Regions from separate parts of the Exiguobacterium sp. s91 genome, predicted to be linked through region 1. Evidence: predicted binding sites of a transcription regulator. Region 1 holds the regulator's gene; the other holds the start of a gene.
What was found. Region 1 encodes LexA, which represses DNA repair genes until DNA is damaged. Its sites were predicted from a motif close to CGAACATATGTTCG; they were not measured.
Positions count from the first base shown of each region.

Region 2: KNQ06_RS12205 (NUMOD4 domain-containing protein) is a predicted target of LexA. The motif match lies at 13,096-13,109, and genes of this name have one in related genera.

Region 1 is NZ_JACSMZ010000001.1:1,764,834-1,780,513, forward strand. Features, by position in the region: gene KNQ06_RS09225 (YneF family protein) at 58-288, opposite strand; gene tkt (transketolase) at 412-2,400, opposite strand; gene KNQ06_RS09235 (DUF896 domain-containing protein) at 2,656-2,892, opposite strand; gene KNQ06_RS09240 (YneB family resolvase-like protein) at 3,006-3,659, opposite strand; gene yneA (cell division suppressor protein YneA) at 3,705-3,992, opposite strand; gene lexA (transcriptional repressor LexA) at 4,204-4,818, shown strand; gene KNQ06_RS09255 (metal-binding protein) at 4,850-5,320, shown strand; gene KNQ06_RS09260 (MIP/aquaporin family protein) at 5,507-6,208, shown strand; gene glpK (glycerol kinase GlpK) at 6,252-7,754, shown strand; gene KNQ06_RS09270 (GNAT family N-acetyltransferase) at 7,949-8,413, opposite strand; gene dhaM (dihydroxyacetone kinase phosphoryl donor subunit DhaM) at 8,546-8,914, opposite strand; gene dhaL (dihydroxyacetone kinase subunit DhaL) at 8,907-9,509, opposite strand; gene dhaK (dihydroxyacetone kinase subunit DhaK) at 9,534-10,502, opposite strand; gene KNQ06_RS09290 (AzlC family ABC transporter permease) at 10,657-11,358, shown strand; gene KNQ06_RS09295 (AzlD domain-containing protein) at 11,337-11,663, shown strand; gene KNQ06_RS09300 (GNAT family N-acetyltransferase) at 11,977-12,252, opposite strand; gene KNQ06_RS09305 ((4Fe-4S)-binding protein) at 12,227-12,463, opposite strand; gene glnA (type I glutamate--ammonia ligase) at 12,580-13,926, opposite strand; gene KNQ06_RS09315 (MerR family transcriptional regulator) at 13,972-14,370, opposite strand; gene KNQ06_RS09320 (methionine gamma-lyase family protein) at 14,511-15,680, opposite strand, start outside.
Region 2 is NZ_JACSMZ010000002.1:149,110-164,789, reverse strand. Features, by position in the region: gene KNQ06_RS12275 (PepSY-associated TM helix domain-containing protein) at 1-493, shown strand, start outside; gene KNQ06_RS12270 (FixH family protein) at 486-971, shown strand; gene KNQ06_RS12265 (MSCRAMM family adhesin SdrC) at 1,038-2,069, opposite strand; gene KNQ06_RS12260 (hypothetical protein) at 2,315-3,682, shown strand; gene KNQ06_RS12255 (copper resistance CopC family protein) at 3,746-4,273, shown strand; gene KNQ06_RS12250 (copper resistance D family protein) at 4,270-5,259, shown strand; gene KNQ06_RS12245 (acyltransferase family protein) at 5,311-7,104, opposite strand; gene KNQ06_RS12240 (sensor histidine kinase) at 7,240-8,589, opposite strand; gene KNQ06_RS12235 (response regulator transcription factor) at 8,586-9,275, opposite strand; gene KNQ06_RS12230 (class I SAM-dependent methyltransferase) at 9,253-9,828, opposite strand; gene KNQ06_RS12225 (bifunctional transcriptional activator/DNA repair enzyme AdaA) at 9,991-11,034, shown strand; gene KNQ06_RS12220 (DNA alkylation repair protein) at 11,031-12,077, shown strand; gene KNQ06_RS12215 (GNAT family N-acetyltransferase) at 12,078-12,419, shown strand; gene KNQ06_RS12210 (AAA family ATPase) at 12,458-13,036, opposite strand; gene KNQ06_RS12205 (NUMOD4 domain-containing protein) at 13,169-13,696, shown strand; gene KNQ06_RS12200 (sunset domain-containing protein) at 13,739-14,368, opposite strand; gene KNQ06_RS12195 (methyl-accepting chemotaxis protein) at 14,482-15,680, opposite strand, start outside.

The DNA.
Region 1 (15,680 bases):
TCTCTTTCTAAAAAATAGCAAATAAAAAGGAGACCATTTGGTCCCCTTTCGTACAGCTTATTTTTTAGGTGATTTCATTGAACCACTCATTGAACGCATCACTTGGTTGACTTTCTTTTGTGATGGCTTTTGACCCATTTGCATCATCAATGTCTTAATCATATCTTCGTTGATTGGTGGGTTTTGCTCCAAGTAGTTCATCATGTATCGACGAGCGATATAGAAACCAAGGGCGACACCTGCTACCAAGCAAAGAAGGGCAATTAAAATCCAAATCCATGTAGCCAAGTTGCTTCCTCCTCTAACTTAAAACGTCGCTTTTTACTATACTATAATTCCAATTGTTTGCATAGATGATAATAGATGAAAAACGAGCCCGACGTAAGATCGGACCCGTTTTTCCGGAAATGATTATCCGAGTTGCTTGACTGTCGCTAAAACGTTCTCAACAGACATGCCGTATTCTTTCAAGAGGAAGTCTCCAGGAGCAGATGCGCCGAAACGATCGATTCCGATGACTTGTCCTTCTGTTCCTACATATTTGTACCAACCGAGTGAAGCCCCTGCTTCGATTGCTACACGTTTCGTGATGTGTTTCGGAAGAACTGATTCTTTGTACTCTGCTGACTGTGCTTCGAATACTTCCCATGATGGAAGCGAAACGACAGCTACTGATTCACCAAGTTCTTTTTGTGCTTCAACAAGAAGGTGCACTTCTGAACCCGTACCGAGCAAGAGTGTATCAGCTTTCGTGACGTCACCAGCGATGACATAACCACCTTTTTCAGCGCCTTCCGTCGTCGTGCCTTCAAGTTCAGGAAGACCTTGACGTGTCAAGACGAGAAGTGTTGGTTTGTCTTTTGCTTGTACCGCTGTTTTCCATGCTGCGATTGTCTCTTTTCCGTCTGCTGGGCGGTAGATCGTGACGTTCGGCATTGCACGGAAGCTCATCAAGTGTTCGACTGGCTCGTGTGTTGGACCATCTTCACCGACAGCAATCGAGTCGTGTGTCAGAACGAAGATTGATGGAAGTCCCATTAATGCTGCTAAACGAACAGCTGGACGGAGGTAATCCGAGAAGACGAAGAATGTCGCACCGTAAGGAATGACGCCGCCGTGAAGTGCCATACCGTTGACAGCTGCTGCCATTGCGAATTCACGTACACCGAACCAGATGTTACGACCGCTTGGGTCGATATCGAAGTCTGCTTCGCCTTTGAGCATCGTGTTGTTCGATCCTGCAAGGTCAGCTGAACCACCGAACAATGTCGGAACGTTCTTCGCAAGACCGTTCAAGACTTCACCACTCGTTTGACGTGTCGCTTTTTTCGATGACAAGTCGTACGTCGGAAGATCTGCTTCCCAGTTGCTTGGCAATTCGTTTGCGATTGCGCGAACGAGTTCAGCATGCAATTCTGGGTGCGCTGCTTCGTATTGTTTCATCGTCTCGTTCCAAGCGTCTTCTGCAGAAGCACCGCGTTGGACGATCCGCTCGTCAAACAATGATTTGACTTCTTCAGGAACGTAGAACTCTTCGTGATCCCAAATGTAGCTAGCTTTCGTCAACTTGATTTCTGCTTCACCGAGTGGTGCACCGTGAGAAGCCGACTTCCCTGATTTGTTCGGTGAACCGAAACCGATGACTGTCTTGACTTCGATCAATGTCGGTTTTGTCGTCTCTGCTTGTGCCGCCGCGATTGCTTTCGAAATCGAATCGATATCCGTTCCGTCTTCTACGCGAATGACTTGCCAGTTGTACGCTTCGAAGCGCTTCTGGACGTTTTCAGAGAATGATTTATCAAGATCGCCGTCAAGTGAGATATCGTTTGAATCGTACAATACGACCAATTTACCAAGACCAAGGTGACCTGCGAGTGAAGCCGCCTCAGCTGAGACACCTTCCATTAAGTCTCCATCTCCACAAATTCCGTATGTGAAGTGATCGACGACGTTGAGATCGTCACGGTTGTATTTTGCTTCAAGATGACGTTCTGCCATCGCCATACCAACTGCCATTGCGATCCCTTGACCAAGTGGACCTGTTGTCGCATCTACACCAGCCGTGTGACGGTATTCCGGGTGACCTGGTGTTTTTGATCCCCATTGACGGAATGATTTAAGATCATCCATTGATAGATCATATCCCGATAGGTGGAGGAGTGAGTAGAGAAGCATCGAACCGTGTCCGGCTGAAAGTACAAAACGGTCGCGGTTGAACCATTCTGGATTTTTAGGGTTGTGGTTCATATGATCCGCCCAAAGCGAGAATGCCATCGGCGCTGCTCCCATTGGCATACCTGGGTGACCCGAGTTCGCCTTTTGTACGGCATCAATCGATAAGGTACGAATCGTATTAATTGCTAATTGTTCTACTGTCGTCATGTTCGTCAAAACAATCATCCTCTCTCTTTTTCACAAATTCCTACTCATTTTAGCACACTCTTAAATGTGATACAACTTTTCTAAATAGTATGTCACATTAAAATGAATGCGCTATCTATAGCCGTTCTATCGACTCATACAGGATGCATGAATTGATGAAAGATCGTTATTAAGATGTATTGCTATCGTACAATGTTTCCTATCTAACCAATCTAACAAAAAAAGAGATCCACCGATTGGGGACCTCTTCCTTACTATAGAAGAAATAAACGATTATTGTTTATTCCGTTCTTCTTCTTGTGCTTGTTTCAATTTCTCTGGTGTTACGTCCGTTCCTTCTTCATCGACGATTTTCATGCCCATGAGTTGGTTTTTGAACGATCCACGGAATGCTGCGAGATACGCTGCACGTAACTCTTTTTGCTCTGCGGTTTCGGCTTCTGATAACGGCTCGACTTTTGATTTATTCGCTAATGCATTGATTCGATCTAATTGCTCTTGTGATAACATGGAATCCCTCTTTCTGTACGACTCAAACTTGAGTTATTCAATTGTATCCTTACTTTAAAATAGGCTATAAAAAAAAGCAAGTTAACCGCGTCAGTCGACGGGTAACTTGCTTTTCATTCCGGGCTAGGTGTCAGTTCGCGGTATTCAAGATATCGACGATTGACCGTTGCCTTTGAAATATCATGTCCCATCCCGCGAAGCGTAATGGCGATATCTGAAAACGTCAGTCCGAGTTCACGGAGGCGTACGATTTCTTCGATCGGTACGTCCTTTCGACTACGCCCAGCGTTCTCTCCTTGGCGATTCAGATTTCGTTCCGGACGAAAGCCTTGTTCGACAGCTCGCCGCATGCCGCGCGCGATTTTTGCATTATGCAGTTTCCGTTGATATTCTTCCACCAGTGAGACGATCTCAAGGACCATCGCTTCTGCATCAGCAAGCTGGTATTCTCCATCAGAATCAAGTGTCATCAACCGAACACCGTGCTTCTTAAACGTGTGCAAAATAGCGATTTTCGCATTCCCTCGACCAATCCGTGTGTCATCCGTCACGAGTACCGCATCTACCGCATCACGTGTCACATGGTCAAGAACCGTCAGCATCCCTTCCCGATCGACGTCATATCCACTCTCTTTTTCAGAGACGACATCCACGACATCAAAACCCTTTTGAGACGCGACCTTCGAAAGCTCCATCCGTTGGCGTTCGATCGAACTATCTTGTGCTTCTTTTTCGGTCGACACCCGACAATAAATCACGACCTTCATCGTACCTCACATCCCTGTTCGTTCTTTCACAACTTTTCCATTTTGTCATTGTTGTGCGATTGGTACAACGATTTTGCTTTTTGAGATGACGTGTTTTGTCTCGACATCATTATTTTTAATCAACCAGTTGACGTATTCTTCATCTGACATCGAACCGTCATTGTAGACTTCAGCAATTTGTTCGACTGTGGCGTTCTCATCGACAGTAACGGAAGCAGTCATTAGTTGCGCCACTTTTTCATCCGGGCGCGGTGTGAGTAAAAAGATCACGAAGGCAATACTTAAGGCATAGAAGAGAATTGAAAAAGCATGAGTACGAATCGTATGAATCATCATGAATCCCTCCAAATATGAAATGAATGAGTTAGAATAAATGTTCGCGGAACAATTGTTCGCATAACTCATAATAAACACAGAACCCGTGTTCGGTCAACACAAAATGTCGAACAATTGTTTGTACGCTCATTTGTTCTATGTTATAGTGAATCTAGAAACATATATTCTTACATTTCAAACTTCAATCCAGAAAGAGGTGGCAATTCGTATGCGGAAAATGTCTAAGCGCCAACAAGAGATTCTCGACTACATCGTCTCTGAAGTGAAACTGAAGGGGTATCCACCATCAGTTCGTGAAATCGGAGAAGCAGTCGGACTCGCGTCTAGCTCGACGGTACACGGTCATTTGGATCGACTCGAGAAACGGGGAATGATTCGCCGTGACCCGACGAAACCACGTGCGATTGAGATATTGCTTGATAAGCCTGAAGAAATCACGGAAGCCATCGTCCATGTTCCCGTCATCGGGAAAGTCACAGCGGGTCTTCCGATTACAGCGATTGAAAATATCGAAGAACAGTTCCCGCTCCCTGCACATTATGTAGGAAACGAAACGGTCTTCATGTTGACGATCGATGGTGAATCGATGATTAATGCAGGTATTCTTGACGGCGATCGTGTCATCGTGCGCCAACAAAACACAGCAGAAAACGGAGAAATCGTCGTAGCTATGACCGAAGATAGCGAAGCGACGGTGAAACGGTTCTTCTTAGAAGATCAACAGGTACGTTTACAACCAGAAAATGACTCGATGGATCCGATGTATTTCGATAATGTCTCCATTCTTGGTAAGGTAATCGGCGTGTATCGGACGATTCATTGACGGAGGGACCAGTTACGACTGGTCTTTTTTCATGCCTTCAGGAAATGTACATGATACCGTCAATACCGTCGCACTGACGGGTTACGTTGCGTATTCGGTCGCAACGCAACAAACCGATTGGTTACCAACCGCCATCGGTATCGCTGTCGGTACCCTTTGGTTGTCACCCGACCTCGATTTAAAGTCAGAACCTTATTATCGCTTTGGACCATTTCGAGTCTTGTGGATGCCGTATGTCAAGATCATGCCTCACCGATCGATCTGGTCGCATGGACTGATCATCGGAGACATCATTCGGCTTCTTTATAGTGCTGCGATTCTGATTCCGCTACTATTTTTAAGTCTATATTTTCAGGTTCTTGATTCTGCTACGATTGATTCGTGGTTCGCTTCCCTGCCAGCTTTTGTTATTGGCATCATCGTAGCCAGCACGATTCATATCCTACTAGATTATTCCAGCAGTTGGTTTCGACCTAAAAAAAGAAAAAAACGTCGTCGGTAACACCTCTTTTGCTTGCTTGCAGGCAGTAAGAGGTGTTTTCTTATCCACTTTTACGTATCTTTAAACATCAAAATAAAAAATTTCCATTCCTATATTTCAATTATATGTATTGAAAACGTTCTCAAATCGGAGTAATTTAAAGTAGAAAGGCCATTATCTGCTTTAATCCAAAGGGAGGGTTTTTGCATGAATAACTTTGTATTGGAAATGATCGGTACGATGATCCTCATCCTGCTCGGGGATGGAGTCGTCGCCGGTGTCGTCTTGAAAAAGACGAAATCGGAAAACAGCGGATGGATCGTCATCACGTTCGCTTGGGGTCTTGCCGTCATGACAGGAGCATTCGTAGCTGCTGAAAGTGGAGCACACTTGAACCCCGCATTGACGATCGCACTTGCTTTGAACTCTGACCTACCGTGGGCAGACGTTCCGATCTACATTGCCGGACAACTTGTCGGAGCTTTCATCGGCGCCATTCTCGTTTGGCTTCATTACATGAAACATTTTGAAGCGACTGATGATCAAGCTGCAAAACTCGGTGTGTTCGCAACAGGTCCAGCGATTCGTCATACGCCGTCGAACTTGATTTCTGAGATCATCGGGACATTCGTTCTCGTCTTCGGTATCTTGGCACTCGGTTTAACGACGTTCGGAGACGGCTTAAAACCACTCATCGTCGGTTTACTCGTCGTCGTCATCGGTCTATCGCTCGGTGGTACAACAGGGTATGCCATCAACCCGGCTCGTGACCTTGGACCGCGTATTGCGCACGCTATCCTACCAATTCCGAATAAAGGTTCATCTGACTGGGGCTATTCATGGATTCCTGTCGTTGGTCCAATCATCGGTGGAGCGATTGCCGTGTTCATCTATCAATTAATCTACTAAGATCACGTCTCACTAACACATACCGCTCAAGGGGGATTTCGAAATGGAAAACAAGTATATCCTAGCACTCGACCAAGGTACGACAAGCTCACGTGCGATCATCTTCGATCACGATGGGAAAATCGTCAACTCGGCACAACGGGAATTCAAACAGTACTTCCCGCAACCAGGCTGGGTCGAACATGATGCAAACGAAATCTGGGGTTCGATTCTTGCTGTCATGGCTGAAGCACTCGGTACAGCAGATATCAAACCTGAGCAAATCGCTGGAATCGGCATCACGAACCAACGTGAAACGACAGTCGTCTGGAACAAAGAAACAGGCAGACCCGTCTATCACGCACTCGTTTGGCAATCGCGTCAAACGTCTGGTATCTGTGATGACTTAAAAGAACAAGGATTGAACCAGAAATTCCGCGATAAGACAGGACTTTTGATTGATGCCTACTTCTCTGGGACGAAAGTCAAATGGATCCTCGATAATGTCGAAGGTGCGCGTGAACAGGCGGAAAACGGTGAATTGCTCTTCGGTACGATCGATACGTGGCTCGTTTGGAAACTGTCTGGTGGAAAAACGCACATCACGGACTACACGAACGCTTCACGGACGTTGATGTACAATATCTACGAACAAAAATGGGATGAAGAGTTACTCGATATCCTCAGTGTTCCTGCTTCCATGTTGCCAGAAGTTCGTCAGTCGAGTGAAGTCTACGACAAAACGGTACCGTATCATTTCTTCGGTTACGAAGTGCCCATCGCTGGTATTGCGGGTGACCAACAAGCCGCACTCTTCGGTCAAACGTGCTTTGAAGCAGGTGAAGGGAAAAACACATACGGAACAGGTTGCTTCATGCTCATGAATACGGGTGAGAAAGCTGTTTCTTCTGATCACGGTCTTTTGACAACGATCGCTTGGGGCGTCGATGGAAAAGTGGAATATGCGCTGGAAGGTTCAATCTTCGTCGCTGGTTCTGCGATCCAGTGGCTCCGTGATGGACTCCGGATGCTGAAAAATGCGAAAGATTCAGAAGGTTACGCAACGAAAGTCGACTCAACAGACGGTGTTTATGTCGTTCCTGCCTTCGTTGGTCTCGGTGCGCCATACTGGGATTCAGATGTTCGTGGCGCAATCTTCGGGTTAACACGAGGAACAGATAAAGAGCATTTCGTTCGGGCAACGCTTGAATCACTCGCTTATCAAACACGCGATGTATTGACAGCGATGGAACAAGATTCTGGTATCGAACTGAAGACACTTCGTGTCGACGGTGGTGCAGTAGCGAATAACTTCTTGATGCAGTTCCAATCGGACATCCTCGGCGTTCCTGTCGATCGTCCAGAAATTAACGAAACGACAGCACTCGGTGCAGCCTACCTGGCTGGATTAGCTGTTGGTTACTGGAAAGATAAAGCGGAGATCAAAAAACAATGGAAACTGGATCACCAGTTCAAACCAGAGATGAAAGAAGACGATCGTGAACAACGCTATGCTGGATGGCAAAAAGCGGTGGAAGCGACTATGGTCTTCAAACCATCGAAATAAAACAATTAACCCGGTCCCTTTTGCAGAGGGACCGGGTTTTCACTGTCTTATAAAAACTACAATAAAGTCATTTTAAAAGTCATTTTTCTAACACCAAACTCAAAAGTGTCGCCTCAGCACATACATCATAATTCTTTGTGCTACTCTTTCGCATAGAGGAGTTCACATGTATTCCTTTCCATATATAATGTGGATCACTCATTTTTCTCTAGCATGATCATGTCGATCGCCTGTATTCCGTTCTCCCAGATTTCCTCTGGATACGACCGAAAAAAATCTTTTTTTATATCATATAGCCGGAAACCAAGCTTTTGGTAGAAAGCTAAATTATCAATACTCGAATTAGCCGTTCCTACGATGAAATGATGATACTCTTGTTCCATATATTGTTCGAGCGTTAATGAGATGATCCTCTTTCCTAACCCTTGACCCTGTTGTTCTTTTTTGATGGCGACGTTTTTTATTTCCATTGTATCTTGATTAATTTTGGTCATAGCAATAACACCCATTACATGCCCAGATGAATCTTCGAGATAATACAGGTCACCGTTAGGTAAATATTCATAAATCTTATCGATAGATTCATCAGCCAGTAATAATAAGGGGATGAATGTCTGCTTTTTGGTTTCAGTGTCTGCTTTCCTTAACGTATAACTCAAGAACTCACCTCATTCTTTACATTCTTTTACTGTCCTATTTATGTACATGCATTATGATAACAATTTTCATAGCACCATTTCATTCAGATATGAAAGAATCCCCATTGCATTGAAGCAAAGGGGATTTGATCCTTATTTGCTAAACTCTTTTTTCAATCCGTCTTCAATCTCATCAACGGATTTCGACTGTCCGCTAAGAACAGCTGCTAAAAACGCGCCTTCGACGAGTGGTGCGTCGATAAACCGAACCGTCCGTTCGCCACTGTATAGTTCAAGGGCCAGTTCCGTGTTCATCGTCGCAGAACCGATATCCGTTAAAACGACTCCATCATCGTCCAGTGTATTCAGTGTTTCTTCGATTCGCGTCGCGTCCGTTCCAATGCTACCGTCCTCAAGACCTGCTGCTATTAAGACTGGCGTATCCGGTGCCATCTCTGCTAACAGTTCCTTTAGTCCAGTCGCAAGCTTTTCACTATGGGAAACGAGTACAAGATTAACCATGAAGCACCTCCGCGATTTCGCCGAGTAACAACGCACTCGATAGACTACCTGGGTCCTGGACGCCTTCCGTCGCTTCACCGAAGTAAGACGCACGCCCTTTCGTTGCGATGCGCGCTTTCGTATCAGCAAGCGCTTGATCGATTGCCGCTTTCAAATCCCCTTCTTGCGAGAGCGCCTCTTGAAACGGTGTCCAAATATCGACCATCGTCTTTTGACCGAATTCCGATTTCCCACGCGATTTGATGCCTTCCGTCGCTTCATGGAAAGCATCCGCGAGTTCTGCACCTTCAACTTCTGTTTTCCCTTTGAACGCACCAGCGAACTTAACGAATGCCGTGCCGTACAAAGGACCGGATGCCCCACCGACCGTCTTGATCAGCGTCATCCCGACCTCTTTCGATAAAGCTCCTAAGTCCTCATACTCGCCGTGTTCTTCTAACGTCTTTTGGACTGCTTGGAAGCCACGTGACATATTGATCCCGTGGTCCCCGTCCCCGATTTCCCGGTCAAGGTCCGTCAATTCATCCTTGTGCTGTTCAATCTGTTCCGCTGCTTTGATGAGCGCGCTTCGTAACTGTTCCGTCGTCAACTTCATCTTTGTACACCCCGTTTATCTAAATTAGAATCCAATCGCTTTCGTTTCTGCATCGAGATACCCAAGCAGTTCATCATCCACTGGTAAGAGCGTGATTGAGAATCCGTGCATCTCGAGCGACGTCATATAGTTTCCAACGAACGAACGGGCAATCTCGTAACCGTGTGCCTGAAGTTCTTCCGCGACGTATTTATACGTGATATACAGTTCGGATTCTGGCGTTCCACCCATCCCATTCACCATGACGGCGACTTTTTTGTCTGGTACCTCTTTCGTCAGACGATCGAGCAACTCTTTGACGATCGCATCAACGGAAGCGACCGCTTTTCGTTCAAGTCCTTTTTCACCATGGATGCCGATTCCGATTTCCATCTCGTCGTCATGCAACTCAAAGCCTGGTTTGCCACTCTCTGGCATGTAACATGGTGAGAGTGCCATTCCGATCGAACGAACGCCCTGGATGACTTTTTCCGCAACTGCTTTGACTTCACTCAGTGATTTCCCTTCTGCAGCCGCAGCTCCGGCAATCTTATGGACGAAGACCGTTCCCGCAACCCCACGACGATCCTCTTCCTTTTTGATCGCGATGTCATCATTGACGACGACCGTGTCGACTTCGATGTCCTCGAGTTCAGCGAGTTCCTTTGCCATATCGAAGTTCATGACATCACCCGAGTAGTTCTTGACGACGAGTAAGACACCTTTTCCACCATGAGCTGCCTTGATGCCTTCGAGCACCATGTCCGGTGTCGGTGACGTGAAGACTTCCCCACAAACAGCCGCAGCAAGCATACCATCCCCAACGAATCCAGCATGTGCGGGTTCATGCCCACTTCCCCCACCAGAAACGAGTCCGACTTTTCCATCAAGCGGCACTTTCCGTGCGACGACATTAACACCTTCGACCTTTTTATACAAATCAGGGTGAGCTAGTACGAGTCCGTCGACCATGTCTGAAACGAACCGGTTTGAATCTTTCATTAATTTGTGCATGAAAAACGCTCCTTTACCTAACTGATTTTGCCGTACCACTTAGTCTTTACCACCAAATCAAGTCGAATATGTCGAAAAAAATGATGAAAATATTGACCAGTTGGTGACGTTATTCCGCATGAGTGCTATGCTCTTAAAAAAGAGGAGGAATCGAATGTCATCAGCCTTTCAAGCAGGTGTCCGTGCCTGTCTACCCACTGTCCTCGGATATATCGGCATCGGCTTCTCAGCTGGGATCGTCGGTCGTGCCTCCGGCTTATCCCCTCTTGAAGTCGGATTCATGTCCGTCTTCATCTATGCCGGCGCCGCTCAGTTTATCATCACGAGTCTCTTACTATTAAATAGTCCTGCTTCTGCCATCATTCTGACGACGTTCATCGTCAATCTCAGGCACTTGTTAATGAGTCTGACGCTTGCGCCACATGTTGAGACACGTCATCTCCGCGACCGCCTCGGTACCGGAACGCTACTAACGGATGAGTCGTTCGCTGTCGCGATGAACACTGCGCAAAAAGGGAAGCTCTCCCCGTCCTTCATGCATGGCTTGAATCTGACTGCTTACTTCAGCTGGATCGTCGCAACCGTTCTCGGCGCCCTTGTCGGCAGCTGGTTTCCTGATCCTGAGCGCTTCGGTCTCGATTTTGCCCTGACAGCGATGTTCATCGGCTTATTGTACTTACAGTTTGAAGGGGAACGTTCCCGTATTGCCGTGAATAGTTGCCTTTTACTGATTGTCTTACTATTGCTTTACATAACCATGCGCTACTTTTCTCCAGAAGTCGCCGTTCTTTGCGCGACGCTCGGTGGCGCAAGTATAGGAGTCGTGATCACACGATGGAAATCCGCCCAGAATTAATTGCTCTTTTTTTAGCTTGTGGACTCGTCACATGGATTCCACGCGTCTTACCGTTTCTCGTCCTTCATGGACTGACGTTACCGCGCCTCGTAACAGAATGGCTCTCGTTCATTCCGGTCTGCCTGCTTGGAGCCCTCTTTTTTCAGAATCTCCTCATCGCTCAAGATGAGGCGTTTCCGACGGTTTCGACGCTTCATGTCTTCGCTGCCCTCCCGACCATGGCGGTCGCGATTTTCAGTAAAAGTTTATCCTGGACGGTCGTGACTGGTGTTATCACGATGGCGTTTCTACGATTGTATCTATAAGCAAGTCATTCATCTTTAGCCTATTTCGATGCATCTCTTGTGTTATCCTTATAATAGAAATAAATGGATAGTGAAGGAGGTCCTGATATGCCAAATAAGCAGTTCATACCCTATTTGATATTGCTGTGCGCCATTTTTCTAATCGCGAGTCAAATGGATCTACCTTATATGCTAAAACAAGGACTGGTCGTGCTGTACGTCGTCGCCTATTTCGGTACGATGATTGTTTCTCGCAAAATGAAGGTCAGGGATCATAAACAATGACTCGAAAAAATCTCCTCTGGTCTTAAGAGACTAGAGGAGATTTTTGTGTTCACGTATTTGCTTGTACGTCCTGATAATCCGATTGATGTTCAAACTCTTTTTTCGCAAACGGACATAACGGTAACAGCTTGACGTTTGCTTCTCGTGCCCAGTTGACGATCTCGGCAACGAGTTGTTCCCCAATCTGTTGATTGCGGTGCGCGGGATCGACGTATGTGTGATCAATGATCCACATGCCGTTGTTCGTGTCGCTATAAGTGATTTCCCCAATCACTTCACCTTCCTGATGGACTTCGATTTTACGTTCCGCTCGTTTCAGCTCCATTTGCTTCCCTCCGTTCGTAAGATAAGGCGCCGCTCGGACAACCGTCGACGACCCGCATGACGTCTTCGACCGGCGCCCCGTCCGCTTCAATCCACGGACGCCGCTTGACATCAAAGACAGTTGGTAGACTTTGTACACAATGACCAGAGTGAATGCAGACTTCCGAATCAAAATAGACCGTAATCTCTTTGCCTTCATATCCTTTTTTCATGATGTATCGTCTCCCTTTCTTTGTACTCTTGTATCTTTCCACATCCTTGACTCAATCCCTGTCGACGCTATGAAAAAAGCACTTCCGGACAGAAGTCCAGAAGTGCTTGAGTTGGATTAGAACAAGACCATGTACTGATCGCGTTCCCATTCCGTGACTTGCGTCCGGAACATATCCCATTCGATTTCTTTCAATTCAACGAAGTGTTCTGCGATGTGATCGCCGAGAGCGTGCATGACGACGTCATCCGCTTTCAAGACTTCGAGTGCGTGGCTGAGTGTTGATGGAAGATCATCAATTCCGTTTGCAACACGTTCCGGTTTGTCCATGACGTAGATGTTACGGTCGATTGGAGCCGGTGCTTTCAAGTTGTTCTTGATTCCGTCAAGACCTGAAGCGAGCAATGTCGCAAGCGCAAGGTACGGGTTCGCTGCTGGGTCGACTGAACGAACTTCGATCCGAGTCGAGAGTCCACGTGCTGCAGGAACACGGACGAGTGGTGAACGGTTACGTGCTGACCATGCGACGTAGCAAGGTGCTTCGTAGCCAGGAACAAGACGTTTGTATGAGTTGACTGTCGGGTTACAAACCGCCGTGAACGCACGAGCGTGTTTGAGGATACCTGCCGTGAAGGCACGTGCATCATCCGACAATTGCATGTCTTCGTTGCCTTCATCGAAGAAGACATTCTCGTTGCCTTTGAAGAGCGACATGTTCGCGTGCATTCCTGATCCATTGACACCGAAGAGTGGTTTTGGCATGAATGTCGCGTGCAAGTTGTGCTTCGCAGCGATCGTCTTGACGACGAGTTTGAACGTTTGGATGTTATCCGCTGTCGTGATCGCATCCGCATATTTGAAGTCGATTTCGTGTTGACCTGGAGCAACTTCATGGTGTGATGCTTCGATTTCAAAGCCCATGTTCTCGAGCTCGATGACGATCTCTTTACGGCAGTTTTCGCCGAGGTCGACTGGTGCGAGGTCGAAGTATCCACCTTGGTCGTTCAATTCAAGTGTCGGACGACCTTTTTCATCTTTCTTGAAGAGGAAGAATTCTGGCTCTGGTCCAACGTTGAATGATGAGAAACCGAGCTCTTCCATCTCTTTAAGTACCCGTTTGAGCTGACCACGTGGGTCTCCTGCGAACGGCGTGCCATCCGGATTGTGGATGTCACAGATTAAACGTGCAACTTTCCCTGTTCCATCTTCTGTCCATGGGAAGACGACCCATGTGTTCAAGTCTGGGAAGAGATACATATCTGATTCTTCGATCCGGACGAATCCTTCGATCGATGAACCATCGAACATCATTTTGTTATCAAGTGCTTTTTCCAATTGGCTTACTGGAATCTCAACGTTCTTGATCGTTCCGAGGATATCTGTGAACTGTAAGCGAATAAAGCGTACATCCTCAGCTTTAGCGATTTTCAAAATGTCTTCTCGTGTAATGTTGCGACGTGTCATGTGACAAATCCCCTCTCCGATTCGTTTTTATATGGTTACAGGTCCTTACTTGAAGAAACGCCCGAGCTCACCTTGGATGAGCGACGTCTTTCCATGTCGTCCTGCTTCCTTCAATTCATTTTTCAGGAGTTTATACAATTCGCCGTCAGATAGTTCCGGGCGCGTCTCGACGACGCTCTCCGCAACGCGTTCGCGTTTGACGAGATCGTTTTCAAAAATCAATTTGATCCCTGCGATATTCAGTCCCTGATCCAGGTATTCCTTGATCGACAACAAGCGATCGACATCGTTGAACGAATAGAGGCGACGCTTCGTCTCTGTCCGCTCCGGTTTGATCAGTCCTTGTTCTTCGTAGTATCGGATCTGGCGGGCAGATAACGCGGTCAACTCTTGAACGACTCCGATGGGAAATAGTGGCTTGGACTGGCGTGATGAGTCTGCCATGTGGTTCCTCCTTTTTCCTTACTCCATGAGAATAAACCTCTGTCAGGCAACTTGTCAAGCGATGTAAGAAAAGTTAACACAACTTTTTTAATCACTTTACATGAAGTCGTTCAGAGGTCTTTTCACGAGATATTCTAGTATTAAACGTTTTTTTCTGGAATTAATTGTTTTTCCATCAAGTGATTGACGGCTGAGATGATGGCAATCTTAACGTGGCTATACGTCAAACCACCTTGGACGTACGCGGTATAGGGCGCACGGATCGGACCATCCGCTGACAACTCAATCGATGATCCTTGTACGAATGTTCCTGCTGCCATGATGACATCGTCCGCATATCCCGGCATATAATCCGGAATCGGTAACGCATGTGCATTGACGGGTGAAGCAGCTTGAATCGCTTGACAGAAGGCAATCATCGGCTCCGGCGCATGGAACGAAACCGATTGAATCAAATCCGTCCGTTCTGCCGTATGATGCGGTGCCGTATCAAAGCCGAACTGACCGAGCATGCTCGACGTGAACATCGCGCCCATCAACGCTTGGCTCACCGTATGTGGTGCCATATAGAAACCTTGATACATATCCGGAAGTGCCGATAACGATGGACCGGCTTCGGCGCCAATCCCTGGCGTCGTCATCCGGAACGATGCCCGTTCGATCAAGTCCGTTCGACCGACGAGATAACCGCCAGTCTTCGCAAGACCACCACCCGGATTCTTAATCAACGACCCTGCCATCAAGTCTGCCCCGACGTGCGTCGGTTCGATTGTCTCGACGAATTCACCGTAGCAGTTATCGACGAAGATCAGTACGTGCGGATGGACAGCTTTGATGGTGGCGATCGCTTCTCCGATCTCGTTGACCGGCAGACTACGTCGCGTCGCATAGCCTTTTGAACGCTGAATCCCGACGACCTTCGTCTGCGGTGTGATCCGTTCGAGAACGGCCGGTACGTCGATCGTCTCGGCGTTTTTCATCTCGACGACATCATACTGGACGCCCAGTTCCTTTAATGAACCGCGTCCGTCACCACGAATTCCGACGATCTCTTCAAGCGTATCGTATGGTTTTCCTGTGATATAGAGCAATTCGTCTCCTGGCAATAACAAACCGAACAACGCGATACCGATCGCATGGGTTCCGCTAATGATTTGCGGACGACAAAGACCGGCTTCCGCACCGAAGACATCGGCATAGATCCGTTCGAGCGTATCGCGTCCTTCATCGTTGTAGCCGTAACCTGTTGACGGCATGAAGTGAAAATCACTGACCTTGTGACGTCGGAACGCATCGAGGACACGGAATTG
Region 2 (15,680 bases), on a different contig from region 1:
CAAACAACAAGGGATGGATCCAAGCTTTAAGATCAGTATTCCAAGTGACCCGAGCGGTGTCTATACGCTGTCTGCATATCCAGCGAAAGCACAGAATGAAGCGACGATCCATCTCGATCAATATTCCGGTGCCGTGCTCGCTGATTATCGTTATGACAACTATGGTGTCGTCGGAAAGATCGTCGCGACCGGGATCACACTCCACAAGGGAACGGAATTCGGCTGGTTCAATCAGTTAATTAGTCTGTTGATTTGTCTCGGAATCATTCTCGTGGCAGTCAGTGGTTTCTATCTCTGGCTGAAGCGAAAACCAAGTAAAGGGATGGGGGCGCCGAAAGGACCGAAAGCATTCATGTTGAAAGGATTCCTCGCTGTGCTTGTCGTGCTGGGAATCGTCTTCCCGCTCGTCGGTCTATCGTTGCTCGTCGTCTGGCTGGTCGATTTCCTTGTCATCCGTCGTATTCCGAGTGTAAGGAGGTTCTTCAATGCGTAAATCGATACAAACACTCATGCTCGGCGGACTGCTCGTCACGACGACGAGTCTTGCTGGCTGTGAGGTCGATTCCGATGCAGCAGAACAGTATGCCGTAGCTAAGCCGTTATCGATCAAAATAAATATCCCAAAGGACTTACAACCGGATGCCAAGAAAAAGCAGACGTTTGAAGCAACAGTATGGCGTGAAGCCAAACCGGTTCAAAAAGTCGATTATGTACATTTCGAAATCTGGAAAGCAGATGGAACAGTACGCTATAGTATGGAACCGGCAGAGGAGACAAAGCCAGGTGTCTATACGATTGCGAAGGCACTACCGAAATCCGGCTTGTATTATGTCAAAGCGCATGCAAGCAGTGAAGGTGCGATGATCATGCCAACACGGCAGTTCATCGTCGGTGAGTTATCGAAAGAAGATTTAAAAATCTTACAAGGTGGAGCAAAACCAGCTGGCGGAAGTAGCGGTCACCATCATTGAAGAATAAGGAAATACAAAATGAGAGGGCGGAATACTATTCCGTCCTCTCATTTTTCGTATAGACGATTAATCGTCATCACCATGATCTCCGTGATCATCCCCGTCATCGTCTCCATGATCGTCTGAATCATCATCTTGATCATCATCTTGATCATCATCTTCTGAGTCATCCGAAGAATCATCGTCATCCGAGTGCTCATCTTCTGATTCGAGTTCCTGTCCATTATAGAACTTGATCTGGACGTGTAACGTTTTGATGTTTGGCAATTGAAGTGCCTGTGCGACTAACGTTAATAATTCTTCTTCCGTCATCGATGGTGTGACGAGAAGACGATCTTTTAACGTCGCAACGTCAGTAATACCGATCTCGTCTTTAAAGCGCAATTCTTTCCGTTGATGTTCATTACTGTAACGCCACTCGAACTTTTTCTTATTCGTATCCGTCACTTTGATCATGATCCGTTTGAGTTCTTGATTATTCTGAACCCCGTCGTGATCCGTATCTTCCTGATCATCTCGAGTCCCGTCATGATCGCTGTCTGCTTTGGTTGGATCAGAACCAAGTTCGAATTCGTCTTCATTCAGAAGCGTATCTTGATCGCGGTCCTCTTCGTTATCTTTGATGCCGTCACGATCTGAATCATTTTTCAGTGGCTGCGTACCCACGATGAATTCTTCTCGTGTCGTCAATCGATCCTGATCTTGGTCTTCTTTATCATCAGAAATACCATCTTGATCGGAATCCTTCTTCAATGGATTTAGATGCGCTGTGTATTCTTGTTGATTCGTAAGTAAGTCGCGGTCCGAATCCTCTTTCCCATCCTTGATTCCGTCGCGGTCCGAATCCGATTTAGTGGGGTTGAGACGAAGTTGATACTCTTGTACATTCATCAAACCGTCGCGATCGTGATCTTTTGTTGCGACTTGTTTTCCATATCCCAAATGATATTGTTTTTGCCAAGCATCTGGAATCCCATTTTTGTCTCGATCGACTTGCACGACAGGTTTCTTCTTCGCTTTACTTTTTGCTTCGACAGGTCCAACTGCTTGCGAGACGACGAGCGAAGCAAGTACTGCGCCAATGACAATCCGTTTCATAAGTCCACTCCTGTTCTATAAAAGATAAAAGATGAGGTTATAAGAAGATTCTAATGAAATGATTAGAAAATAAGTTGGCTGTTTCGCGAAATGAGTAAATAAAAACTAAAAAATAATGAAAGTGCTGCATAAGTTTATTTCGTTAGAAAAAATATTTTAAATAAAAAATGTAAAAAGATAAAACCATTCGTGAACTCCTTACGTTATCTATGTGAAGTCCAAAAAATCAAAGGGGTGTTCATAAGATGAAGATGAAAAAGTCGTATCTCGCTGTTCCGCTTAGTGCCGCATTGTTGATTCCAGCAGCAGGTGTTAGTGCACATGGTCATGAGGACCATAGTAAGATGTCTCACAGTTCAGGAAAAGTCTCCCTCGATGTCTCATCTCCAGCATCGGATTTACGAGCGACACTCGATCAAATTCTATCTGAACACGCGTATCTCGCAGTCGTTGCGATGCAAAAAGGAATTGATGGTAAAGAAGATTTTGAGCAGGCAGCCGGTGCCTTGAATCAAAACACGGATGATTTATCGGCAGCTGTTGGTTCCGTCTACGGGGAAGAAGCAGGCGCTGCCTTCAAAGAAATCTGGGCGAGCCATATCGGTTACTTCGTCGATTACGTCAAAGCAACTGGTGCCAAGGACGAAGACGCGAAACAAAAAGCATTGAAAGAGCTTGATGAGTATCGTGTCGAACAGGCTGCGTTCCTCGATAAAGCAACGGAAGGACGTCTGAAGGCAGCGGATCTCGAAGCAGGACTAAAAGTCCATATCACGCAACTGTTAACATCGTTTGATAGCTACGTTGCTGGTGATTATGATGCTGCCTACAGTAATCTACGTAAAGCAATCGAGCATATGTATATGGTGGGAGAAGGGTTATCTGGTGCGATCGTCGATCAGTACCCAGATAAATTCAAAAATACGAAAGTTGATACACCAGCAGCTGATCTTCGTGCCGGACTGAACCGAAACTTCTCTGAACACGCGGCGCTTGCAGTGCTCGCGATGCAAAAAGGAATTGACGGAGCAAAAGACTTTGACGCTGCGGCTGGTGCCTTGAATCAAAATACGGATGACCTGACAGCTTCGATTGGCTCTGTTTATGGTAGTGAAGCAGCGCAACAATTCAAGAAGATTTGGTCGAGCCACATCGGCTACTTCGTTGACTATGTCAAAGCAACAGGTGCGAAAGATGATCAAGCACGCGACATGGCTGTGAAGGAACTCGATGAGTACCGTGTCGAACAGGCAGCATTCCTTGATGCAGCAACAGAAGGACGTTTAAAAGCGAAAGATTTGGAAGAAGGATTGAAGGTTCACATTGACCAACTCTTACTTGCCTTCAATAGCTACAATGAAAAAGATTACGACAAAACGTACCCAGCAATTCGCGAAGCGTACGCGCATATGTACGGCGTAGGGGAAGGAACTGCGACAGCAATCGTCGATCAGTTCCCAGATAAATTCAAAGGTGCGCCTGGAATGCCAAACACAGGTCTCGGTGGTATGCAAGAAGAAGCATCGACGACAGGTATCGTCTGGTCATTGCTTGGTATCGCAGCAGCATCGATCCTTGGATTCTTCGCACTCCGTCGTCGCCCGCAACAATAAAGGACGACCCGCTGGCAACAGCGGGTTTTCTTGTACACATCAAGCAGAAAGGAGGTAAACGACATGCGCATCATCCGATTTGTACTCCTATTCCTCGTTTGTCTGTTGCCCATATCGGTCGAAGCACATACGAGTTTAAAAAGCTCGAATCCGGCAGAGGGATCGGCATTATCTGAACCCGTCGATCGGATCCGCTTGACGTTCAGTGAGGCTGTTGAAAAAACAAGCACCTTACGTGTAGTAGACGCGAATGGCGTCGAACAGTCTCTCGCAAAACCGCTCATCATCGGAAATGAACTGAGTGCTGTCGTCTCAGAGCCTTTAACGGAAGGAAAATACACGATCAAGTGGGCATCGATTTCAGATGATGGTCATCCCGTTAAAGGAACGATTCGTTTTACGGTACTAGGTGAGGCAAAAGCTGAAACAAGCACCGTAGAAAAGGCTGAGCCGATGGAAACAAAAGCAGCAGTCGTTCCTGAAGCGGAGCCAGTTTCAAAAGGACTCGTTCCGACACTGCTCCCATGGATCGTCGGGGGACTGTTAATCAGTATCGTCATCCTTCTCTTGTTACGTCGTCGCACGACATGAGTGCGTTTCTAGGAGAACTACTCGTCTACATGGGTGGAGCGCTTTGGATGGGCTATTTGGTATTATGCTTCATCCCAAGGAAACGGAAACCGCCATTAATGGACGGTACGTCGTGGGCGGTAGCGGGACTCGGGATGCTCGTTCTTGGAACGAGCATCCCGGTCTTTGGTGCCGTTCGTTTTCTACTTTCGACGCAAACGATGACAGAAGCTCTACGAACGGGGTTACTGGAGTTGCATATCGGTCGGATGTTTCTTGTCGTTTACTTCTCTGCTTTACTCCTGTTGATCGTATTCGCATGGCAAAAGCAACGGTCCATCCTGCTCGCACTCTTGACGATCCCGTTATGGATTGGTATCGCAGGAACGAGTCATGCGGCGGCCAAATACGGTGCGCTCGGGTGGACGCTTCAATTTAGTCACTTCTTATGTGTGACGGCATGGATCGGTGTCGTGTTTTGGATAGCCATCGGTGCCCGCTCGACCGCTCATTGGTCTGCCTTTTTAAGTTGGTTCAGTCCGTTTGCCCGGATCGCCTTTACGGGTGTCATCCTGTCGGGTCTGTTACTGATGCAACTGGCGATTCCACTTGAACGCTATACGAATCTCTGGGGTGTACCATATGGTCAAGCGTTGTTGCTGAAGCACCTCCTGCTGCTACCACTTTTGTTCTACGCATTCTGTAATGGAACGCTCGTAAGGCGTCGGTTGCGTTTTGACTCAACGTACGATCCGCGTCCACTACTCCGGATGGAGAGTATCATTTTAGTATTGCTGTTCATGGCGAGCGCTTCACTCAGTCGTCTGGAACAACCGACGCTAGGGCAACTGCCGGTCAGTGGTCCATCAGGGGACAGGTGGGTCTTGATGATTGGCATTGCCACGCTACCATTGCTTTTACTCGGATATCGTCGGCATGCAGTGGGTGTCTTGCTGAGTTTATTCAGCGTCAGTTTGATCTATCTTGGGCTGCTAGCGACAGGGTGAGTACAAAAAAACAAGGTAGCGGATCGTTCCGCTACCTTGTTTGACGTGGTCTTATTTCGTTGAAACAGCACAATTCGTCGCTTTTGCAAGAATCTTCGAATAGGCACGTGCGCCCTTAATATTCAAATGGACACCATCTGCTTCGAAGTAAGATGGATGTTTGACGGCAACGGCATGCCAGTCGATCAGTTCGACACGCTTCCGCTTCGATGCCTCCCGTAACATCTGATTGACTTCTGTTTCCCACGGACGCGGGACGCGTGCAGTGACCAGATAGACGTGATCGGCATTTGCGAATTGATCGAGCAAACTATTCAATTGATCCTTACGGAAGCTCCCGTTCGTTCCGAGGTGGAGAATGACTTGGCGTCCGTGCTGATTGTACGCCGCATACTGCTCACTCAGCGGAATCGCTTCTCGCAGCTGACGACCGAGTTTTGCATCAATTGTTAGTTGCTTGAGTGTACTGCCGAGATAATCTTCAACACCGAGCAGGACCGAATCTCCGATTGCAAGCGTCGGTCGGCAGATTTTTCGCTGATCGTGTGTTGCTTTCGGTGTCGTCGGTTTGAGGACCGGTTTCGGTTTTTCTTTTGGCGCCGCTATCTTCTCGAAAGCAGGTTCTGGCTTCGGCGTATCGGAGACAGCAAGAATCGATAAGTTACCGATGAAGCTGACGATAAGAATCGTCAACACGGCAACACTCGTCCACTGCATCGTTGAAAACTGACGTAACTGCCGCGGATGTAACGATAGACGTTTTAAGTAACCGGACAGTCCGAGTTGACGAATCGGACGTTCGATGAAGCGATACGATACTTCGGTCAAGGCGACAAGCACGACGACGATCAATACGGTCCGAAGCAACGAGAACGTTCCGATCTGCTCGACCGGTGTCATCAACGTGATGACGGGAAAATGCCAGAGATACAGACCGTACGATCGTTTGCCGATCGCAACGAGTGCTGGATGTGCAAACCACCGACTCCAGATCGACGCCGGGTGGGCGATCGTAGCAATCAATAACGCAGCAAGAAGCGAGACGAGGAAAAAGCCACCCCGGTATAAGAAGCTTCCGAACTCACTTGTGACGATCATCAGCATGAGCAAGAGCGGTAAAGTAACGGCACCTGTTTGATTCAGTAACCGGACACCACGTTTTGGGATATCGAGCTTAAAGCGGGTCGGCTGCCACGCGAAAGCGAGCAGACTGCCGATCAACAAGGCGAATAACCGAGTATCCGTGCCGTAGTAGACACGACTTGGATCTTCACCAGGTGTGAACTGAATCGCCATCGCAAGCACGGATGCACCGATCGCAACGCCGATCAATTGCAGGAACAAGCGACGATTTTTCATTCCGAACCAAAGTAAGATTGGGAATAGCAGGTAGAACTGCTCCTCGATTGCGAGCGACCAAAGGTTTTGAATCGGTGATGGCTTACCGAACGACTCGAAATAGGAGACGTCATGGAAGATATACCACCAGTTCGTCCCGTAAATGAGCGCAAAGGCACTATCTTGGCGAACCGTATACAACAGTTCGCGTTCAAAGATGGTTACGTACCCGAGAACGAGTAACAGCATGACGAATAAGGCTGGGAACAGGCGACGGAAGCGATGAATCCAAAACCGTTTCAAATCGAGGCGTCCGGTCGTCTGCCACTCGCGTAACAAGAGACCGGTAATCAAATAACCGGATAGGACGAAAAAGAGATCAACACCGAGGAAACCACCGGAGAAGAATGAAATAGACAGATGGTAGAGAATGACAGATAGGACGGCGAAGGCACGTAAGCCATCAAGCCCTGGCATATATGTAATCGAACGAGACGAGGATTTCATAAGACACGAACAACTCCTTTAAAACGACAACTAATTTCTAACAGTCTTTAGTGTATCGAATTCCATTTTCAAAGAAGTGTCTAAGAAGTAACAACCTGACCAAAAAAGCACCCGATGCGCACATCGGATGCAGGCTTATGAAACATGTGGAAAACGACAGGTCACGATGAAGCGGTTGTCTTGTGAAGTCAATGCGACACTACCCGCATGACGTGCCATGATTTGTTGAACAATCGACAGACCGATGCCAGAGCCACCAGACGAGCGGGAAGCATCGGACGTCCCGAACGGCGTCAGCCATTCGTTTAGTTCCTCTAGCGTATAAGTCGATTCAATCGCATTCGAACAGATCAGCTGGACGCCTTCTGTTTCTTCTTTGATTGTAATTTGAAGATCTCCCGTCCCGTGAAGTGTTGCATTGCGAATCAAATTCTCAAGCAAGCGCCGTAAGAGCATCGGATCGGCGAACAATGTCATGTGAGGTGGACCATCGATGACGCCATCGATGCCGGGAAACAGCTCCAGAACTTGTTCCGTCAGTGTGACGAGATCAAGCGATCTTCGTTCGACTGGATAATCGGTATTCGATAATTTAGCGAGCGTGAACAATTCGTCGATCCGGGAAGCGAGAGTTTCTGACTGTCGGGTGATGATCGCTAGAAGCTCCGTCCGTTCCGTCGCGGATAACGTCTCGTGTTTTTCGGTCAGCCACTGGATGAAGCCTTGGATTGAGGTCAACGGAGTCCGTAGGTCGTGCGATAGACTGGTGATTAATCGCAACTGCTGAACGAACCGTTCCTGATCACGAATCCGTAACGTCCGGAGTTCCTGTTCGATTCGTTCGATCGATTGGGCGAACAATTTGAATTCCTTCGGTCCTTTGACTGGAGGTAACGGTGCTGTTGGCGCTGGTTCGACCGTCAATCGTTCAAGCCGTCGCTCGAGTTCCCGGAACAATCCGGCAATCCAACGCGTCAAGAGTAGTAAAAAGAGGATGAACAGCGTCAATTGTAGGAGGAAAAAAGTACTTGAATTCCCAATCTGATATTCATTCAGTTTAGGCTTTTCTGATTGTACAGTTAAAAAATATCCGGGTTCGTTCTCTGATAAATCAATCGCTTCGATATGATGAAGAGTCCGAATCTTTCCGGTATCGGACGGGTCCCTTTCGGTGGGGGTTTGAGCAGCGAGCAACCGACTTGGTGTTAAATCTTCCGGGTACTTATCAGAAGCATCGATTCGACGATTATCCGCATCGTAGATAGCCCATTCATAAGGACCAATCGGCGACTGTCCATTTTCGTAGCGGGCGATATCACGCTTCACATCTTGAACGACTTCTTGCTCTGTCGTGTAGTAATAACGAGGAAGTGTCTTTGTACCAATCGGCAACTGACTGGCAAATAACCAGGCAAGCGCTGTGCTCAAGAAAGCCGCGAGCAGCAACAAGACAAGCATCCAAACAGTTAGTTTGATCCGTCTCATGGCTCAACCTTATAACCAACGCCCCAGACCGTCTGGAGGTGGCGCGGTTCTTTCGGGACATCCTCAATCTTGTCGCGGAGCTTATGGATCAGGACCATGACAGCGTTCGACGCGGAACCAAGTGCTTCCTCCTGCCAAACCCGTTCATACAGGTCTTCAGCCGAGAAGACACGACGGGGGTGACTCAAAAAGAGCGCCAGGCAATCAAATTCACGGCGTGTCAGGGCGAGCGGTACATCGTATTTAAAGATGACGCGTTCGTCTTCTTTGAGTGTGAACGGACCGACCTGAATCGCTGAAGCAGTAGTCGGGACATGATACTGACTGACGCGGCGTAACAGCGCCTTGACGCGGGCGACGACTTCAAGCGGATTGAACGGTTTACCGATGTAATCGTCCGCCCCGAAGGTCAAACCTTGAATTTTATCCATGTCTTCGCGTTTCGCCGTCAGCATCAAGACGGGTAACGTGTGACCGGCAGCACGCACCGCTTGAACGGTCGAGAAGCCATCGCGAACGGGCATCATCACGTCGAGTAACATCGCATCAACCGGACGCGTTGCAAGAGTCGCTAACGCTTCCTCACCATTTTCGGCTTCGAGGATCTCGTACCCTTCATTGGTTAAATAGAGTCGAAGCAATTGACGGATGTCTGCTTCATCATCAACGATCAAGAGCGTGGGCATGTGTAAATTCCTCCTGTTGCACCCCCTCGAAGACGTAAGCGGGGGGCAGATTGTAGAGCGTGTGCGAATAACTGTGTTCTTGAAAATAATCTCGGAACATCTTGAACTGGAACCGGGTGTATTGAAAGGCGATGAAGTGACCGCCTGGTCGTAGTAACGTTTGGAATTGTGCCAATAAGTCATGCCGCAACGCTGCCGGGAACGAGGCGAACGGGAGACCACTGACGATGATGTCGATCTGTCCGCTCCATGAATCGGATAATCCTTGAACGTCACCAATGAAGAGAGTGACATTCGTTTCCTGAGCCAGTAATTGTTCGAGTGCCGGGCGGAACGTTTCGCTCCGTTCACAAATCAAGAGATGTGTTTCTGGTGAACGAGCGGCCAGTAAGGATTTGGTAATCGCACCGTCACCCGCTCCGACTTCAAGAATCTGGCGCGGACGATCGGCGACGGCGCGTCGTGCCATCATCTCGGCCAGACGTGGACTGCTTGGTGCAACGGCTCCGACACGGAGTGGTGCGTGAAGTGCTTCTTTTAAGAAATCAAACATGAAAACCCTACTTTCCGTTGAGTATATCATGTAGTATGCACGTCGTCCCTTTCGAAAACAGGACGATGTTTCTTAAGTGAATCTTAAACATATCAATGCCTGATTTTCGGCGACATGATGACCGGACAAGCCGGTATACTAAGGACAAAGGAGGGGAAGGCGATGGAACATCACACGTATTATGAAGCGCTCGTTCGCCGGGACGCGACGTACGAAGGGACGTTTTTCGTCGGCGTCAAGACGACCGGCATCTTTTGCCGTCCGACGTGTCCGGCACGAAAACCGAAAGCGGAGAACTGTGAGTTTTTTGAAACGGCGCAAGAGGCATTACTTGCCTCTTATCGACCGTGCCGTCGTTGTCATCCGCTTGCTTATCCCGGAGATCATGGTACGATTCAACGCTTGATCGAAGCGGTCGAGGCAGAACCGGACAAACGGTTCAAGGAAGCCGATTTTCGAGCACTTGGTCTGGATGAATCAACGGCACGTCGCCAGTTCAAGAAACGCTTCGGGATGACGTTCGTCGCGTATGCCCGAGCACGACGGATGGGTCTGGCGATGAAGGAGATCCGAACCGGTAAGCCGATCATCGAAGGGCAGTTAGCAGGAGGTTATGAATCGAGTAGTGGGTTTCGTGAGGCGTCGGCACGGATTCTCGGACAGGCACCGTCGCGCTTTGACGGACAGGTCTTACGCGCCAAATGGCTCGACACGCCACTCGGTTCGATGCTGGCGATTGCCGACGATCAACTCTTACATCTGCTCGAGTTCGTCGACCGACGCGGACTGGAACGGGAAATCGAACAATTACGTCAAAAAGCGCGCGCTGTCATCGTTCCCGGGGAGTCACCGGTCTTTGGACAGATCGAAGCGGAGCTCCGTCGGTACTTCAAAGGAGAGCCGGTATCGTTTCAGACGCCACTGATGCGGTACGGAACACCCTTTCAACGCCGCGTCTGGGAAGAACTCGAGCGGATTCCGAGTGGAGAGACGATCTCGTACCAAGAGCTGGCGATCCGGATCGGTCAACCGACCGCTGTTCGTGCCGTCGCACGAGCGAATGGAGCGAACCAACTGGCAATCGTCATCCCGTGCCATCGGGTCATTCGAACGAATGGAGATTTAGGTGGATACGCGGGTGGACTCGCACGCAAGGAAACATTGCTCAAACTGGAGCACACACAGAGGGGACTGGATGAAGGATGAGTTTGATTAAAGATGTGTTTTCACCGAGTTGGCTCGACCGCTTAGGAGAAGCGGTCGACGTACCGGATTTTCGAATACGAGTCGAACAGGGAGACTGGAATGAACTCGCGTTTAAACAACGTGTCCGCCGTGTGGCGGAGACACTAGAGACGATCTTGCCATCGTTTCCGGACTCGATTGCGGAACTGGAACGACTCGCACCGCAGTTTACCGGTCTACCGGGAATCGTCTTTCCGGAGTATGTCGAACGGACAGCAACACTCGCCGACTGGACGCTTGCGATAGAGACACTCGCCAAGTTGACGCCGCATTCGACGTCAGAGTTCGCCGTTCGCCGTTTTCTACTTGCTGATCAGGAACGTTTCCTCGAGCAGGCATTCAAATGGACAAGATCAGACGATGAACATGTCCGGCGCTTAGCGTCTGAAGGGACACGACCGCGTTTACCATGGGGGCAAGCGATCCCACGTCTGATTGCTGACCCGCGTCCAGCGTTACCGATTCTTGACGCCTTATTACAGGATCCGTCACTTTACGTCCGAAAAAGTGTCGCCAATCACTTGAACGATATTTCAAAGACACACCCGGAATATCTAATTGAGCGAATCGAACGTCACTTAGGAACAGATCCGAGCACGGACTGGATTTTACGTCACGCTTCCCGGACGTTACTGAAGCGCGGAAATCAAGAAGTATTGCAGTTGTTCGGACACGTCACGCAAGGTGAGGTCGAGGTGACGGACTTGGTCGTCTCACCAGTGATGATTGGTCAAGAGTTACAGTTTTCGTTTCAAGTAAACAGTTCCGTCGAGCAACGTCTGCGTCTTGAATACGCGATCGATTACGTCAAACAACGCGGAACGAGTCGGAAGGTGTTTCAACTGCGGGAGCGGGAAGTTAAAGGTGTCCTACAAGTCGAACGACGCCAATCATTTCGGAACATGACGACGCGTGTCCATTATCCCGGGACACATACATTGACGATTTTGGTTAATGGAGAGGCTTACGCGACAGCAACGTTTGAGGTCGAGGAGTGGAGCTGAATGAAAGGACGACATCCGGATTTTACGACGTCACGCCTGTTTGTCGAAGTAACGGATGACGAATCGGGTTGCAAGTGGACGCTGCATGCGTTACGTCAGAACACAATCGTCGGAACGATTACCTTCATATGGAATGGATCGACCGGAAACTTACGTTATACAACGACGGATGAGGACGATCAGCACGGATACATCACAGAAGCGTTGACGTCGATTTTGGCGTATCTCGCGCGGACGTTATTACTGACGCGTGTTTACGGCGAAGCGGGCAGTGCGGCGGTCTGGCGTCGGAACGGATTTCAGTTGCAGGCGAATCGATATGAACGCAAACTCTATCATTAAAGCCCCGCCTGCTTGAGCAGGACGGGGCTTGTTTGTGATTAGACCGTTGTTTTGGACCAGTTGAAATGGTCGCAAATCGCTTCTGCACTTTCACGTGCGCTTAATTGTTCCGTATCAAGGAAGAGGTAGTTGACGTCCGGTAGTTCACCTGGCAGCGAACGTGTCCGGTATCCATCCGCCGTCTCGCGTAAGTCTTGTTCAGAAGCGGCAAGGTCACGCTTCGTCACTTTGTGCGTCAATCGGTTTTCGGTCGTGTTTCGGTGCAGACGGGTTGCGACCGGCGCATCCAGTTCCACGATATAGACGTCAGCACCTGCTTGTTCGAATAATTCGACTGTCTCTTCGATGAACTCAAGACCACCGCCTTCGACGCCGAATAGACAGAGGAACGTAAACAGGACGCCTTCGAGCGAGCTGTTCGCCATTTCCTTGAACATCTCGCGGCGGATCGTATCTTTTAGGCGATGGTGTGCAGGTTCAGAGAAATCAAAATAAGGCAATAACAGATCGATTGTCTGGTGGTTATGGAAAACTTTCATCTCCGTCAACCGTTCGATTTCCTGACCGATCGTCATCTTTCCGACCGCTTGCGGACCAAGTAACAAGACAAATTTCATGGACGAACCTCATTTCCTTTTTCTGCTAAGAATAGCATATTCCGACGAGTGACATCACTAGAACGTTTGTTCGTAATTTGATATAATTCAAGTATGAAGTCCCGTCGTGTCCTTGTCTGAAGGAGGACAACCATGCAAGAACAATGGAAAGCCGTCATTGGCTATGTAGGTATATATGAAGTCTCATCACTTGGTCGCGTAAGGTCGCTTGACCGGACGATCGTGACGTGTCGCGGTGTCCAGCAACGCCGAAAAGGTGTCTTGCTCCGTCCACGGCTCAATCGGGAAGGATACCGCAAAGTCACGCTCTACCAACGTGGTCGAGGAGAGCGGGTGCAGGTCGGTCTACTCGTCGCACAAGCTTTTCTGACGGCGGATGTCACGGAAGCGCGACTCGTCCGGCGCAACGGCAAACGGGCTGACGATCAGTTGTCGAACTTAGAGGTTCTGCCTTCGATCGATCAGCAGTATACGGAACTACTTGGTGAGTTTGATCTCTTGTTAGATCAACGTGTGACGCTGTCACCTTTTCAGATTCGAACGATTCGCGCGCAGTACGAAAAAGGGAAAACAACCCGTCAATTGGCAGAGCAGTATCAGGTGACGGAGAACCGGATTCGCAACATCATCGATAAGAAGGAAGCGAAATTTATTAGCTAACTAAAAGTACCGGATATCAAATGAGATATCCGGTACTTTTAGTTAGATTTTTGATTTGCGATATCCAGCACTTACAGCTGCACCTTCTGTACAAAAAACTTGTTCAGGGTCCGTTTTACTATAAAACCTTTGATTAGGAAGGTGATATATTTTCTCACCTGAACTAGAGATATTACCCCGAATATTTAAGCAAGTCTTAGCTTTAGTGTCAGCTTCTGCCTTAGCTTTAGCGTCAGCTTCTGCCTTAGCTTTAGCGTCAGCTTCTGCCTTGGCTTTAGTGTCAGCTTCTGCCTTAGCTTTAGCGTCAGCTTCTGCCTTAGCTTTAGCGTCAGCTTCTGCCTTGGCTTTAGCGTCAGCTTCTGCTTTAGCTTTAGCGTCAGCTTCTGCTTTAGCTTTAGCGTCAGCTTCTGCTTTAGCTTTAGCGTCAGCTTCTGTCTTAGCTTTAGCATCAGCTTCTTCCTTAGCTTTAGCATCATTTTTTTCTTCAGTGTTATTTTTATGATCATCAGAGTCCAAGTCTTTAGTAGATTGATGACTCTTTGTATTATTGTCTTTATCGTCAGAGTCATCTTCTCCAAAAATAGCGCCACAAGCGCCTAAGAAAATTAAAATAATGAAGATGAGACAACCACAGCCACAACAGCCGCCTTTTTTCTTTTTCTTTTCTTCCATTGATTCATTAACCCCTTAAATATAAAATTACCTACCAAAAAACATTTTATTTCATATTAAATGATAAGTAAATATTGTAATTTAAAGATTAATACTAGGAAAAATGTAAAAAATTAATTTTTTATAGTTTGTTGCAACGAACTGATCCGCGACTCGAGTACAGCACTATGTGTCTTCAATTCTGTTTGCTGAATGACGTGGTGTTGCATCTGTTCCCCGAGCACCTGGCTGTAGGACGAGAGTTCCGACATCAACTGTTGAACCGACTGTAGATGTTCCTGCATGTTCGACTGAACATCTGCGACGATCTGTCGTTGGTGTTCCACGGTACCCAGTGTCGTCTCAATCGTCGTCGCTTCGGTCAACATTTGTTGCAAATGCTCCGTTGCCGTCTCGAGCTGTTGCGACGTCGAAAGAAAACGTTCCGTCATTTGCGAGAGTGCTTGTTCGACTTGATCGAGCCCCGCCGTCCACATCTGATTGACCTGCCGAATATGGTCCGTACTCGTCCTAATATCGATCGCTAGTTTTTCGACTTCCTTAGCGACGACCGTGAAGCCGCGACCAGCTTCTCCGGCACGGGTTGCCTCAATCAGCGCGTTCAGCGACAAACGGCGTGTCTCTTCAGCAACGCGCTGGATATGCGAAATCGAGGTTTCCATCTGCTGCTGTAGATGTGAGGTCTGTTGCAAAATCTGCTCTGTCGTCGTGGATTGTTCCTTCAACAACTGGCTTTCCTCTTGTAAGGTCTCGAGTGTCGTGTGATTCGTCTGAACAGTCTGTTGAAAACGGGTTACGGCATGTTGACTGTTCAGAAGTGTCGTTTGCATTTCGCTTAACGCATCGTGTCCTTGGGCAGTCAAACGTGTTGAAGCGACGATCGTCTGATCCATCTGCGTCGATTGCGCAAGTAAAGAACCGGCGACTTCATCGACGGCTTGGACCGATTGATCCATTGCGGATAAGCGCGAAGAGAAGTGGGGCTGGACGGATTCAAGTTCCTGACTGGCTTGTTGCATCTCCGTCGTTAAGTCATTAATTTGTTGCATCAACTGATTGTATTGAAACGTCAGCTGTTGTAACTCAAAGGTCGTCGTCTTGAGCGTTAATGGACGATACGATCGCTTCGCATGCGCTTCTTCAATCTGTAAGGCGAGTTTCGATAACGGTGCCAGTTGGCGTTGAATCCGCCAGCGGATCAACAGGCTGATGCTGACAAGTGTGACTACGCTCACCCAGACGAGTGTCCAAGCTAAATCTCGAGCAGGGGCGATTAATTTATCACGATCGGTTGTCAACAAGATGACGTCAT